DNA from 4 places in the Paenibacillus phoenicis genome. Region 1 is predicted to be linked to each of the others. Evidence: riboswitches for the same ligand, from Rfam matches in the RefSeq annotation. Region 1 holds a riboswitch; each other region holds the start of a gene.
The links. A riboswitch is a leader RNA that binds a small molecule or an ion and turns the genes downstream of it on or off. The one in region 1 is predicted to bind cyclic di-AMP.
Positions count from the first base shown of each region.

Region 2: it holds a riboswitch for cyclic di-AMP, as region 1 does, so the genes downstream of both, U9M73_RS12005 (C40 family peptidase) here and U9M73_RS13050 (TrkH family potassium uptake protein) in region 1, are expected to answer to the same signal.
Region 3: it holds a riboswitch for cyclic di-AMP, as region 1 does, so the genes downstream of both, U9M73_RS17975 (resuscitation-promoting factor) here and U9M73_RS13050 (TrkH family potassium uptake protein) in region 1, are expected to answer to the same signal.
Region 4: it holds a riboswitch for cyclic di-AMP, as region 1 does, so the genes downstream of both, U9M73_RS01585 (KamA family radical SAM protein) here and U9M73_RS13050 (TrkH family potassium uptake protein) in region 1, are expected to answer to the same signal.

Region 1 covers NZ_JAYERP010000001.1:2,756,280-2,759,456, reverse strand. Annotated here, with positions in the region: gene U9M73_RS13055 (CPBP family intramembrane glutamic endopeptidase) at 1-977, opposite strand, end outside; cyclic di-AMP (ydaO/yuaA leader) riboswitch at 1,327-1,489, shown strand; gene U9M73_RS13050 (TrkH family potassium uptake protein) at 1,557-2,900, shown strand; gene U9M73_RS13045 (potassium channel family protein) at 2,918-3,177, shown strand, end outside.
Region 2 covers NZ_JAYERP010000001.1:2,553,145-2,556,321, reverse strand. Annotated here, with positions in the region: gene U9M73_RS12010 (copper-translocating P-type ATPase) at 1-1,461, opposite strand, end outside; cyclic di-AMP (ydaO/yuaA leader) riboswitch at 1,868-2,001, shown strand; gene U9M73_RS12005 (C40 family peptidase) at 2,006-2,476, shown strand; gene U9M73_RS12000 (BlaI/MecI/CopY family transcriptional regulator) at 2,623-3,054, shown strand; gene U9M73_RS11995 (M56 family metallopeptidase) at 3,041-3,177, shown strand, end outside.
Region 3 covers NZ_JAYERP010000001.1:3,780,531-3,783,707, reverse strand. Annotated here, with positions in the region: gene rsmA (16S rRNA (adenine(1518)-N(6)/adenine(1519)-N(6))-dimethyltransferase RsmA) at 1-528, opposite strand, end outside; gene rnmV (ribonuclease M5) at 534-1,079, opposite strand; gene U9M73_RS17975 (resuscitation-promoting factor) at 1,228-2,364, opposite strand; cyclic di-AMP (ydaO/yuaA leader) riboswitch at 2,810-3,021, opposite strand.
Region 4 covers NZ_JAYERP010000001.1:360,630-363,806, reverse strand. Annotated here, with positions in the region: gene U9M73_RS01590 (methyl-accepting chemotaxis protein) at 1-624, shown strand, start outside; gene U9M73_RS01585 (KamA family radical SAM protein) at 689-1,858, opposite strand; cyclic di-AMP (ydaO/yuaA leader) riboswitch at 2,020-2,162, opposite strand; gene U9M73_RS01580 (cobyric acid synthase) at 2,186-3,177, opposite strand, start outside.

The sequences.
Region 1 (3,177 bases):
GTCACCAGACCTTGGAAGAAGAGGCCAAAGATGAGCACGCCGGATTCAAGACCGTCTTTTTGGAACACGGGGATCATGTTGATCGTTCCAATCGTGGATAGCACGAAGTAAGCCGAGGCCAGGAAAATACCCCGCTTAAACGAGGTATGGGCCCGTGTCAGCGCGCTGTAGACGATCGCCAGAATCGCCAGCACGAACGTCAACAGGGCGTATCCGGCATAGGTGAGCCAGCTGGCGATTTTCGTCTGTCCGGCGACGTAGTCCTGATGAGCCTGCGGTACGGTAAAATAGCTCTCCAACGAGGAAACCTTGCCGTATTCGAAGCTGAGCTTGATTTCCGCTTGCGATTCGCCTAACGTGTAGCCATTGATATGGTAGAGGAGGCCCACATCCCCTTCACCGGAGGCCAGCTCCAGATCGCTTGATTTAAATCCAAAGGCGTTCAGGTAAGGCTGTGCCAGCTCTTCTTTCTCCGCTAACGTTAAATCCCCCTCCCATGCCTTCATGGAATCGGTGGTTTCCGATCCTACATCAAGCATCATCTGCTTGGTGGCGTTGCTGGAGGAACTGATCTCCTCGAAGCCGACGACTTGACCGGTGGTCATATGGACATCCACGGTCACGGCGCTTAACGATTCGGTGGGGTCCGTGTAACGGACACGAAATACGTCATATGGAAATTGCTTGTCATACGTTTTTAAGTATGGGGCGAGCAGATCGGCTTTGGTTAAGTAACCAAACAGATCGGAACGCGTTTCGTATGTAATCAATGCTTTATCCTTCGTGGGATTCGGCAGGTCGATCCCAAGTACGGATTGGACAAATTCACTTGCACGGGCAGTTGCTTCCGGTTTGCTGATCACCTCATTTGCTTGCTGCAGCTGCAAGGACTCCGAATCGGTGGTCGGAAACAGTTGAACGGCGACGAACACAATGAATCCTAGGGCGGCCAGCAGCCACAGATTTTTGGTCTTCATCCTGCGGCGGCCATTTGACGTCAAAGGGGAACTCACTCGCAAAACTCCTTTGTTATTAAGTTGAATGAAATCGGGAACACGTACTCTTCTTATATTATGAGGTATGTTTTTCCCTCAAGTACGTCAAAGTAAAGATAACACAGCTATCCCCCCTGCGCCAGACGGATGGCAAAAATGACGAGAAACGGCAAAAACTCCGGCAAGCCCTCGCATCACTCAGATTGGGGGCGAAGTTGATCCTCCCACTCCCTGATTTCGTCCTTTTCTGGTCTTTTTCTTGAAAATAGAGCTTTGTGGCGGGACGGAATAAGGGATATAATCCATTTGACGAAAAATGATTGAAAACAATTGAAAAGATTGGCCGAATTTCGCAATGAAAACGGGGGAACCGTATATTTTGGGGTGAATTTCACGGAGCTTCAACTCCCAGCAAGGGGATATGTTCCGCGAATAGGGCAACTGGGCATGTCCGAATCCGTCAGCTAACCTCGTAGGCCTGTGCATCAGGAACCAAACACCGAAAGGCATTGGATTTCCAGTGCTTTTTTTCTTTTGTGTTTTTTTCAGAACGATGATGAGGTGAACGCGTTGCATACCAAGAAAATTAACCTTTCTCCGCCGCAGATATTGGTGACTGGGTTTGCCCTCATCATTTTGTTGGGAACTCTGCTGCTTATGCTTCCGATCTCTGGGACGTCCGGGGAACCGATGCCATTTATTGATGCTTTATTTACGGCAACCTCGGCAACTTGTGTGACGGGGCTGTTTGTGGTGGATACGGGAAGGTATTTTTCAACCTTTGGACATATCGTCATCATCATGCTTGTACAAATCGGGGGGCTTGGCTTTATGACCATGGCCACCTTGTTCTCCCTTGTCCTCAAACGGAAAATCTCGCTGAAAGACCGTCTGCTGCTCCAGGAAGCGATGAACCAGAGCTCAATGGAAGGCATCGTTCGCTTAATCCGCAAGGTGCTGATGTACTCCCTGATCATCGAGTCCAGTGCGGCGGTGCTCCTCACGATTCGCTGGGCCTTTGATATGCCGTTTGGCCGGGCGCTGTATTATGGGATTTGGCATTCGATTTCGATGTTTAATAATGCGGGATTTGATTTGTTTGGGGAAAATCGCAGTTTAATCCCCTATGTTAACGATCCTTTGATTAACATCGTCTCCATCTTGCTCATCGTGTCCGGGGGGCTTGGTTTTATTGTCTTGTCCGATCTGGCAGAGTATCGCAAGCATCGCAAATTGTCGCTTCATTCCAAAGTGGTGCTGTCCATGACGGGGGCGCTGATTGCGATTGGCACGATCGTCATTTTCGTGTTCGAATTCACGAACTCGCGTACGCTGGAACCGCTCAGTTGGAGCGGCAAAATCTGGGCTTCAATGTTCCAATCGATTACGCCTCGTTCGGGAGGGGTTGTCACCCTTGATATCGGTTCGCTGCGTCAGGCTACGCAATTCTTCATAATCATCCTGATGTTTATCGGGGCTTCGCCCGGCTCGACGGGGGGCGGGATCAAGACAACTACCTTTACGATTCTCATCGGCGCGGTGATCTCCATGATCCGCGGACGAACCGATTTGGTGTTGTTCCGTTACCGGATGGCCCAAGAACGGATCTTCAAGGCGCTCACGATTACGATGATGGCACTGTTCGTCATCGTTGCTGTAGCGATGGTTCTGTCCACCACAGAAGACGCAAGCTTCCTCTCCATTTTATTTGAAACGACTTCGGCTTTTGGAACGGTTGGATTATCGATGGGCTTAACGGAGCACTTGACGGAATTTGGGAAAGTTGTGATCAGTCTTACGATGTTTGCCGGACGGCTGGGGCCCTTGACGCTTGCTTATGCCATCGGTCCAAGGAAGGGGAAAGAGCTGTATCGCCATCCAGAAGGCAAAATCATTATTGGATAAGGGGAAATGGGGCAAAAATGAAAAAGCAGCAGTTTGTGGTCATCGGCTTGGGGCGCTTCGGATCGAGCCTGGCCTTGGAGTTGGTGGAGTTAGGATATGAGGTTCTGGGCATCGACCGGAATGAAGAGATCGTTGACGAATTAAGCGATCGGCTCACGCATACGGTTGTCGCCGATGCAACAGAGGAAGAGGTGCTGAAGTCGCTGGGGGTTCGTAATTTCGATTGCGGGATCGTGGCGATTGGCAACGATATTCAAATGAGCATCCTAGCGGCCAT
Region 2 (3,177 bases), 200 kb from region 1:
CACAACCCCTTGGAGGCCACTACCCGGGAGTGCTTTGAAGTCAGTCACTTCTTTAAGCTGAATCCCTTTTTCCTTTGCAGCTTTTGTAATGCCTCGGGCGATTGGATGCTCGGAATGTGTCTCTACGCTCGCTGCATTGGTAAGAAGTTCCGTCTCGGAAGATACGTTTCCGAGATGGATATTCGTAATCCCGAATTCCCCTTTGGTTAAAGTTCCTGTTTTATCGAACACAATGGCTTGGATATTCCGTGCACCTTCAAATGCGGTTCGGTTGCGAATCAAGAGCCCGTTCTTCGCGGCAAGCGATGTCGAAGTTGCAATAACAAGCGGAGCGGCGAGCCCTAACGCATGTGGACATGCGATTATCAACACGGTAACCATACGTTCCAAAGCAAAGGAGAGCGAATACCCGAGTGCAATCCATGCGGAAAAGGTGAGAATCCCTACCACCAATGCACCGTAAAAGAGCCACTTAGCGGCACGGTTCGCCAGATCCTGTGCTCGGGACTTGGAAGCCTGGGCTTCTTGAACGAGTGCAATCACTTGCGAGAGGTACGTTTCTTTGCCTACGCTCTGAACGGAAATCTTGACAGAGCCCTGACCGTTAATGGAACCACCAATGACTTGGTCGCCAGCTTGTTTTGCATTCGGTACGGATTCGCCGGTCAGCATCGATTCATCAATCAAGGTTTCGCCTTCAGTAATCTGACCGTCGATCGGAACTTTTTCACCCGGTTTCACGAGTACGATATCGCCTTTTTTTAGTTCAGTGACATCGATTTCGATAATCTCGCCGCTTTCTTTTACCAAATGTGCATCGGAAGGCATAAGTTTTGCGAGCTCCTCTAAAGCTTTAGTGGCCCCCATGATGGACTTCATCTCAATCCAATGCCCGAGTAGCATAATGTCGATTAACGTGGCAAGCTCCCAGAAAAAGTCTGTCGTGGTGAGTCCGAAAGTAGAGCTTGTACTGTAAACATACGCAACAACGATGGCGAGACAGATGAGAGTCATCATGCCCGGGTTTTTTACGGAAAGTTCATCCTTAGCCCCTTTAATAAAAGGCCAGCCCCCATAGAAGAAGACAAATGAGGACAAGAGGAACAGAAGGTATGTATCCCCCGGAAATCGCCAGCTTACGCCCATGAACATTTGAATCATTGGGGAAATGATTAGGATCGGAATCGTGATAATTAAGGATATATAGAAACGTTTCTTAAAATCTTCAACCATATGCCCATGATGGCCGGAATGATCATGTCCGCCAGCGTGCATAACATGGTTTCCATGTTGGTGCTCATCATGCTGATGATGATCCTCGTGTCTTACATGCTGATGTTGCTCATGCTCATCATGTTGGTGATGTTGGTGTTCGTTGGGTTCGTGGTGCTGTTCTTTATGTTGATGTTCAGAAGAACGACGGGAATGATCGCTTTGATCATGTTTATGATTGTTATTCATGATCTTGCTCCTTCGCATAATTTGTTATTTTTAAGTATTTAATTTAACCTCTATGTGATATTTTAATCACCACCTTCCCTGTTCTTATTCCAACATGGACATATTGTAGAAGAGGCTATGGCATTCTTAATTTCATCTTATAAAGGACATATACACTATGTAAGAACGGTAACTAAATAATTAAAATCTTGTAACCCTACAAGCAGTAGTATAAATATGGTATATTGATAATGTCAATTTTCGATACGTTCTTATTTTTATAAAAATCATCTGTTTCGACATTTCTAATAGCTTCCGAAAGCCCTCAGTAAGTGATTAAACATTCATATTACATTTTTTGTACTTCTATAAAAATAAGGATTGACAAAATAACAGAAAATAGACTACATTATGTAGGGTTACAAAAAATTAATTTTTGCCGAATTTCTTAACAGAAAACGGGGGAACCAATTTTGGGTGAATTATTCTTTTCGTAAAAAGAATATAGGGAACCTTCTACCGAACCCTCAGCTAACTCCGTAGGCATCGAAGGGAGACTACATATTTGAGAAAATTGATCTTATCGACATTAGGTGCAGCACTTATTTTTTCAGCGAGCGCTACCAGTTCCTTTGCTAGTTCGGCCAAACTTGAAAATGAAGTAGATAAAGTGGTGGGGACTCCTTACTTGTATGGAGGTACAACAGTAGCCGGTTTTGATTGCTCGGGTTTTATTTTATATGTTTTTGATAAGTTCAATTTGGATTTGCCTCGTACGTCAAAAAGCCAGGCAAAAGAGGGAACTCCGGTGGATCAGGACAAACTTCGAACTGGAGATTTGGTATTTTTTAATACGGATGGGAAGGGTATTTCTCATGCAGGCATCTATATCGGCGACAATAAGTTTGCACACTCTTCAAGTAGTAAAGGTGTAAGAATAAGCAGTTTGTCAGAATCTTATTATAAAGAGCGGTATGTTACTGCAAGGCGTGTTGTGAGTGAGCAGAGTTATCTTAAAATGATTGGTCAAGAATAACTATAAAAAGGACAAGCTGTAAGAAATTATCGGCTTGTCCTTATGTTTTGCAAAAATAATCATCCAAGGAGGATGATTATTTTTGTAAATTGACCAATGAAAGTTTATTAACTACAATATGTAGTATAGGATGAAAGGGTGAAAGCATGTCTGTTAAACGGATGTATTTAAACGAGGAGGGGCTAAATCGCTTTTTTGGCTCACTAGAAGCTCAAATCATGGAGATTATTTGGGAACATAATAGAATAACAATTAAAGAAGTTCAGTCTCTTCTGGAGGATGATTTATCTTTCAATGCTGTGATGACGGTGATGAATCGCTTGATTGAAAAAGGGCATCTGAAGAAAACAACAATAGGGAAGGGGAGAGCCAGGCAGAGTTATTTTGAACCTGTACAAAGCAAGGAGGAATTTATTACCGAACAAACGAAAACTGTTACGGTAGGTTTAATTCACGACTACGGGGACTTGATGGTAAATCATATGGTCGACGCGATGCAGCAGGCCGATCCTCAGTTGATGAAGTTATTAGAATCACGTTTAAATGAATGGAAAAAAGACCGTCATGATAACCATTAAAAAGCATGACATCATTTTTTTCTTGATGATCGCTATTGGATTACTCCTATGGATTAATATGGCAATTTATATGTTGCATGAAATTTGGGGATATTCCATCCAATGGGGAATATTGGAGTATTG
Region 3 (3,177 bases), 1.0 Mb from region 1:
AAGGCTGCCGTAGTCCTTGCCGCCGGGAGTGGCAGCCATGCGCTCGGCCACTTCCTTCTGGATCATGACGACGATATGTTTCAGCGGCAGTTTCTCTTCCAGAAGCTTCATCATGATGGGAGTCGTCACGTAATACGGCAGATTGGCGACGACACTGACGCCGCTCACCCCGCTGAATTCCGCAGCAAATAAAGCCTTTAGGTCCAGCTTCAACACATCGCCATGGATCACATGGACGTGCGGGTAGGGCTCCAGCACCTCCTGCAGAATCGGAAGCAGCCGCTGGTCAATCTCCACCGCTGCCACCTTGCCTGCCTCCTGCGCCAGCTTCTCCGTTAAGGCGCCGATGCCCGGCCCGATTTCCAGTGCGCCCTGGGTCTTGTCCAATTCGGCGGCGGCAACAATTTTACCGAGGATGTTCTGGTCGATCAGAAAGTTTTGCCCCAGACTTTTTTTGAACGAAAAACCGTGCCGCTGAATGATCTCCTTCGTCCGGCGCGGTGTGGATACGTCTTCCCTTATGCTCATGGTTCTTAAACTCCTTTGCTTTCCAACTCGGCTAACGCAGCTGCAAACTCCTCGCGGCTGATGCGGAACACGGTTAACCGTTTGTAGAGCTGCTTTCCGTTACAATATCCGATACCCAACAGCTCGCCCAGCGCTTTTCGCCGCGCCGCAGCTTGCGGGTGTACGATTAACCCTGCGTTAATCAAGTCTTCCCAGGTGATTGCGGCCTCTACTCCCGGCGCTTCGCTGCGCACCCGGGACAACGCGGTGCGGATCGCCTCCGGCGAGGCTTTCTCCACCCCAATGTCGCCTTTCTTCGTAGCTTCGACCTCAGGCAGGAAAGCGTGCTTGCAGCCCGGCACCCGCGCTGCCACGATTTTACGAATCCGCTCCCCGGCATGGTCGGGGTCCGTAAAAATAATCACGCCCCGGCGTTCCTGAGCCAAAGCGATTTTCTTTAGCACGGCTTCGCCTATCGCCGAACCCCCGGTCTCAATCGTATCCGCCTCTACGGCTCGTTTAATGGCCACGGTGTCGTCTCGGCCCTCCACCACGATGACCTCTTTGATCATGGATCTGTCTTCCTTCCTGTTCTTGCTTGTCTCCACCAGAATAACAAAAAGAAGAGGATCATATCATCCTCTTCTAATCCACTGTCTTATTCATCATCCTAATACTATCTCATTCCCTCCGCATTGTAAAACGAAAGAGAACGAGATCTTAGTTCAATTCCGGCTTCGTCGGACCGATTACGTATACGGTGCGGCCCTTCTTGCGGCCGAATTTCTTAGCATCCTTCAGACTATCAAAATAGACGTCCATCTTATTTCCATCGATGGCTCCACCCGTATCCTCTGCCTTACGGAAGCCGACTCCTTCGATGTATACCCACCAACCAAGCGGAACGACGTCTTTATCAACGGCAATCGTTCTGCCTTCCGTCACGCGGGTACCCGAAGCCGTACGGGTGCCTATCCCGTCTTCTTCCGCCGAATACGCGGTTAACGTAACATTTTTCAGGATCTTTTTATATTTGAATGAGACGCCACCTTTGGTCGTCATCCCGCTGATGTTCACCGTATTTCCCTTACGGCTTATGCTGGCCGACAGGACCTCGGTAGGTTTCTTCGTGCCGACTGCGATCACCTTCGGCTGAGGGTCCTTGGAGACCTCTTTGCCGAGCCAACGCTTCGCCACGAATTTTCCGTCTTCGTAAGTTTTCTCAATGTTGTGAATGACCAGACCTTCGGTACCTTCTTGAATGACCTTCGTGGTACCTTTTAGCAGCTTGTCGTCCGACGTTTTGACCACGCTAAAGGGCACAGTCTCCTTGCTCTGCACCGTTTGCTTGCTGACCCGAACGACCTTGACATTCAGGTTCTCGGTAACTTTACTGTCCAATGCCGGGGTCACCTTGTCGTCTTCATCCAAAGTGATGCCGAGCTCGGACAATACGCCCTCTACTTTGCTTTGCGTCGTGAAGTGGACTTTCGTGGTGCCGTCCGCGGTCACATTGACCGGCTTGGCGCGTACTATGACAATGCGGTCACCGTTCTTCAGCGAGCTTTCCAGCGGGAGGGATACCGAATCCTTCGCACTGAGCTTAATCGATTGTTCCTCCAGCAGATGAGCTACACTGGATTGGGTTGTCTCCACTGACTGGACATTCCCGTCCACGATCAGGGATACTTCCTTCTGTGCCTGGCTATACAGCCAGATTAGGATGATGATGATTCCCGCGATGGCCAGAACGCCGACGAGCGCTATCTGACGTAAATTCTCATGCTTCCATCGCATTGCGTAAGACATGCTGGATGAGCGTGATTCATGGGTCTCCTCTTTGCGGAAAATGCCCATTTCTTCCGTCCTCCTTCATAGTCCCGCCGTCTAGGTCGATGCATGATAACGATTGACGCGACTACAGTTACTTTTTACAAAACGCCTAAGGTAGTCAAAAAGTCATCTTTTGATCACGAAGCAGGTCAAGAAGTGAATTCAGCATCGAATCTTGAATTCAGCCGGGCCTTCCGTTGCTCACGTACCCCCATGTACGCTGCGCTACTCAGTCCCTAGCTTCATCCAACCTTCTCGGTGCTGAAAACCTGACTTTTTGAACACTGATCTTAAATTTAATCCTAAGCGTTTTGCATCCTGATCCAGTCTCTCCTGCTTGTCGTCACCTCCTGTTTTCCAACAGTATGACGACCCTATTACTTTTATTCAAAACAAAAGAAGCCGGGAGAAAGAGTTAGAGGAACTCCTTCGTGGCTTCTTGAATGTCTTGGGTGTAATAGCTGCACGAGTGACCTCTCTTATTCGCTTACGAGGTTAGCTGTCGGGTTCGGGCGAAAGAGAGCCGCCCTTTCTCAGTACATTCGCTCATGGCGCAATGACCTTGAATTCACCCCAAAGACCCTGGAAAGAAATCAACTACGAACGCGTTAGGCTGCCGCCAACCGCAATCCGTATTGGTTCCCCCGTTCTCCGTCAAAGGAGATTCAGCGAGACTGGTTCATGGAACCAAGCATCGTATGTCTCAGTTCAAACGAACCGAATCGATACTGAAAAGATTCTATCCTGTTTCGATGCAGGTTGTAAAGGACGAATCAACCACGTTTTTTTAAAAAAATGGTTAAAAAAATGTAATGACCTTGTTTTTGAGGGTTAAAA
Region 4 (3,177 bases), 2.4 Mb from region 1:
CATGTAGAAGATGCGGCTAATCGGACGCTGGGGCATATCCGCACGCTGAATGATCGCTCGGAGTCAATTTCAAACGTTGTCGTAACCATTACGGAAATTACGAAGCAAATTAATATTCTGGCACTGAATGCGGGGATCGAAGCGGCACGGGCCGGCGAGCACGGCAAAGGGTTTGCTGTCGTCGCCGAAGAAGTCCGTAAGCTGGCTGAGCAGTCCCGCCAGGCGATGGAGGAAATCGGTGAGAACCTGCTCAGTATTCGAGAAGAATCGGAAAACTCCGTCAACGCTATGCAACGGGCCAGCGAGGAAATCGTCTCCGGAACAGAACGGGTGAAGCAAGCTGGTCAGGCGTTTGAACAATTAACTAAGCTGATTCAGAACGTGAACTTGACGATTCAATCGGTCTCAGCATCCACCCAAGAGGTATCCGCCGGTACCGAGGAAGTGACCGCATCGGTGGAGGAATCCGCCAATATTACCGCCAAGTCGCTCGCTAACATGGAGCAAATCAGCAGCTATTCGCAGCAACAACTGAGCGAAATGGAAAATCACGCGCGTACGGTTCGTTCGCTGCATGAGCAGGCGTTGGCGCTGCAGGAGTCGATCGCAAAATTCCGGATCTGACTCTAAAAACAAAACGTACCCTTCACGCTCCCCTGATCGGGGAAGCGGAAGGGTACGTTTTGTTTTATCCCGTAATGGACACTGCGCTTGCAGCGTCTTCCGTTGGCTGATCCGACTGCGTATCCAGCTTCGATTCCGGCTTCTTCCAGTACGCTTCACTGCCTGGCAGATCGTCGAACCAGGTAGCATCATCCGGGCAAGGCAAAATCATAAATTTGCCGTATTCACCGTCCCGGGACTGATGATATTTGAGATAAGCCTGCCCGTTTTCAATGGCCAGGATTTCGATTTTTCCCGAAGAATGGCTCATTGAAAGCCGCACGCGTTTGCCAAGCCCCGATGTACGGGCTTTCGCTTCCTCCACCAGTTGATATGCTCGTTTCAGCGGGATCACGAAATCAGCATTTCCGGCAACGGGACGATTGATAAAGAAATAGTACGGAGTGACGCCGGCCCACGATAAGCGGTCCAGCAATTCGCCAAGCACGGCCGCATCATCATTGATGCCTTTGAGAATCGGCGTTTGATTAACCACGATAGCCCCAGCGTCGTGTAACGCCTGGAACCCTCTTTTGGCTTCAGGGGTAATTTCGCGCGGATGATTGATATGCGCCATGACATAAATCCGTTGGTCTACAGTGGAGAACTCCCTAATCAGATCCAGCAATTCCGGATCTTCATAAATACGCATAGGATTAAAAACAGGAATTTTGGAGCCGAGTCGGATGATTTTTACATGCTCAATGGCTCTTAGCCGTTCGAGAATCGAACGCAGTTTCTTTGTAGCCAAAATCAAGCTGTCACCGCCGGTTAACAGGACGTTGTTGATCTCCGGATGCTGGGCGATATACTCGATGCCAGGCGTGACATCCGCCATCGCTTCCTTCACATCGTTGCGAAACAACCGTTTACGGAAGCAATACCGGCAATAGGAGCCGCAAACCTCGGACACGATCAGCAGCGCGGTCGTGCGGTATTTATGCTGGCAGCCAGGCACCACATAGTTCGCCGCTTCGTCGGAAGCGTCCCAACGCCCGTATTCCTTCAGCTCTCCCGTATTGGGGATCACCAACTTGCGGATCGGGTCCTCTGGATCATTCCAGTCGATCAAATTCAAATAGTAGTCATTCACCCGAAAAACGAATTTGTCCGTAATCGGTTTCAACTCCTGCCGCTCCTGCTCGGACAACTGGCTCACCTTGGCAATATCGGTGATGTACTTCGGACTAGCCATAAATCCTCTCCTCCTTTAATAGTGCGATGCGTAAAGAAGAAGCTCGAAACTTGCAGTGAATGCGAGTACTCCGCCGAATGCTCGGGTCAAAGGTCTTGCAGAACGCAAAAAGACCCCGCTTCAAAGAACAGGGTCATTAATTGATGACTGAAATAATATTAAAATGACCCATCCACTGCAAACGAGGTTAGCTGACGGGCTCGGGAAAGATGGTTCCCTACGTTAATCCTACAACGATTCGCCCCAAAAGATTGGTTCCCCCGCTTTTCGACTTTACCCATCGAAAATTAAGCGTATTTTTATCCTACCCTAACATCACCCGATTTGTCAAAGCTTACCTTGGATCCCGGCGATGTCGTAAATGAGATCCATGCGCAAATGCCTGCGAACCTGCTCCGCTAACCGATCGAAGGCTTCCTCCTTCCGCGAGGAAGAAACAAAGGTGACGCCCAAAGGTTCGAGCCCTTTGCTCGTACGCAGTCCGTCCAGCCAAGCACGTCGCCAGGCATCATTATGGAACACTCCGTGCAGATACGTCCCAAACACCCTGCCATCGGCGCGGGCTGCGCCTTCCGGATGTGTTTGCGTCTCAGCCTGTTCTAACTCCGGGGCTGTCCCTGACCCTTGTACTGGCTCCTCATTGACCCGAAGCATAAATAAGGGACGAGTGTCCCGCAGCTGCTGGGTCGAGCCGGCATGAATCTCATAGCCTGAGATCGGCAGCCGGCGGTTCTTAGAGTGCAGCGATATCGGCTGGTCCTCGCACGTATAGCCGTGCACCCGTACCGTTTTTTTGCCTGAGAGGAAGGTTGTTGCCAAGGGGAGCAGGCCCAATCCTAACGCAGACCTCGGTTCATTGGACTCCACGCCTTCGGGGTCATGCAGTTGTTCTCCCAGCATTTGATATCCGCCGCAGATTCCGACCAGCTGGGTGCGCGTCTCCTCTTCAATCAGGCTGCAAATAGCCTCCGCCAGCCCTTGCCTACGCAAAAATTCCAGATCGCTGATCGTATCCTTGGTCCCCGGTAAAATCACCGCATCGGGATGCCCAAGCTCCGACAGCTTGCTTACATAACGTAGCGACACGTCCGGTTCGGCGGCCAACGGATCAAAATCGGTGAAGTTGGAAATATGCGGGTAACGGATGACTGCGATGTCCAGTTCCTTACTTGGCGCTTGCTCTGGATGGGCAGGATAGGTATCCAGGACAACGGAATCCTCTGCTTCGATATCCAGATCAGGCAGAAAGGGGAGCACTCCTAGTACGGGAATTCCGGTCCGCTGCTCCAGCCAATCCAGCCCGGGCTGCAATAGAGACA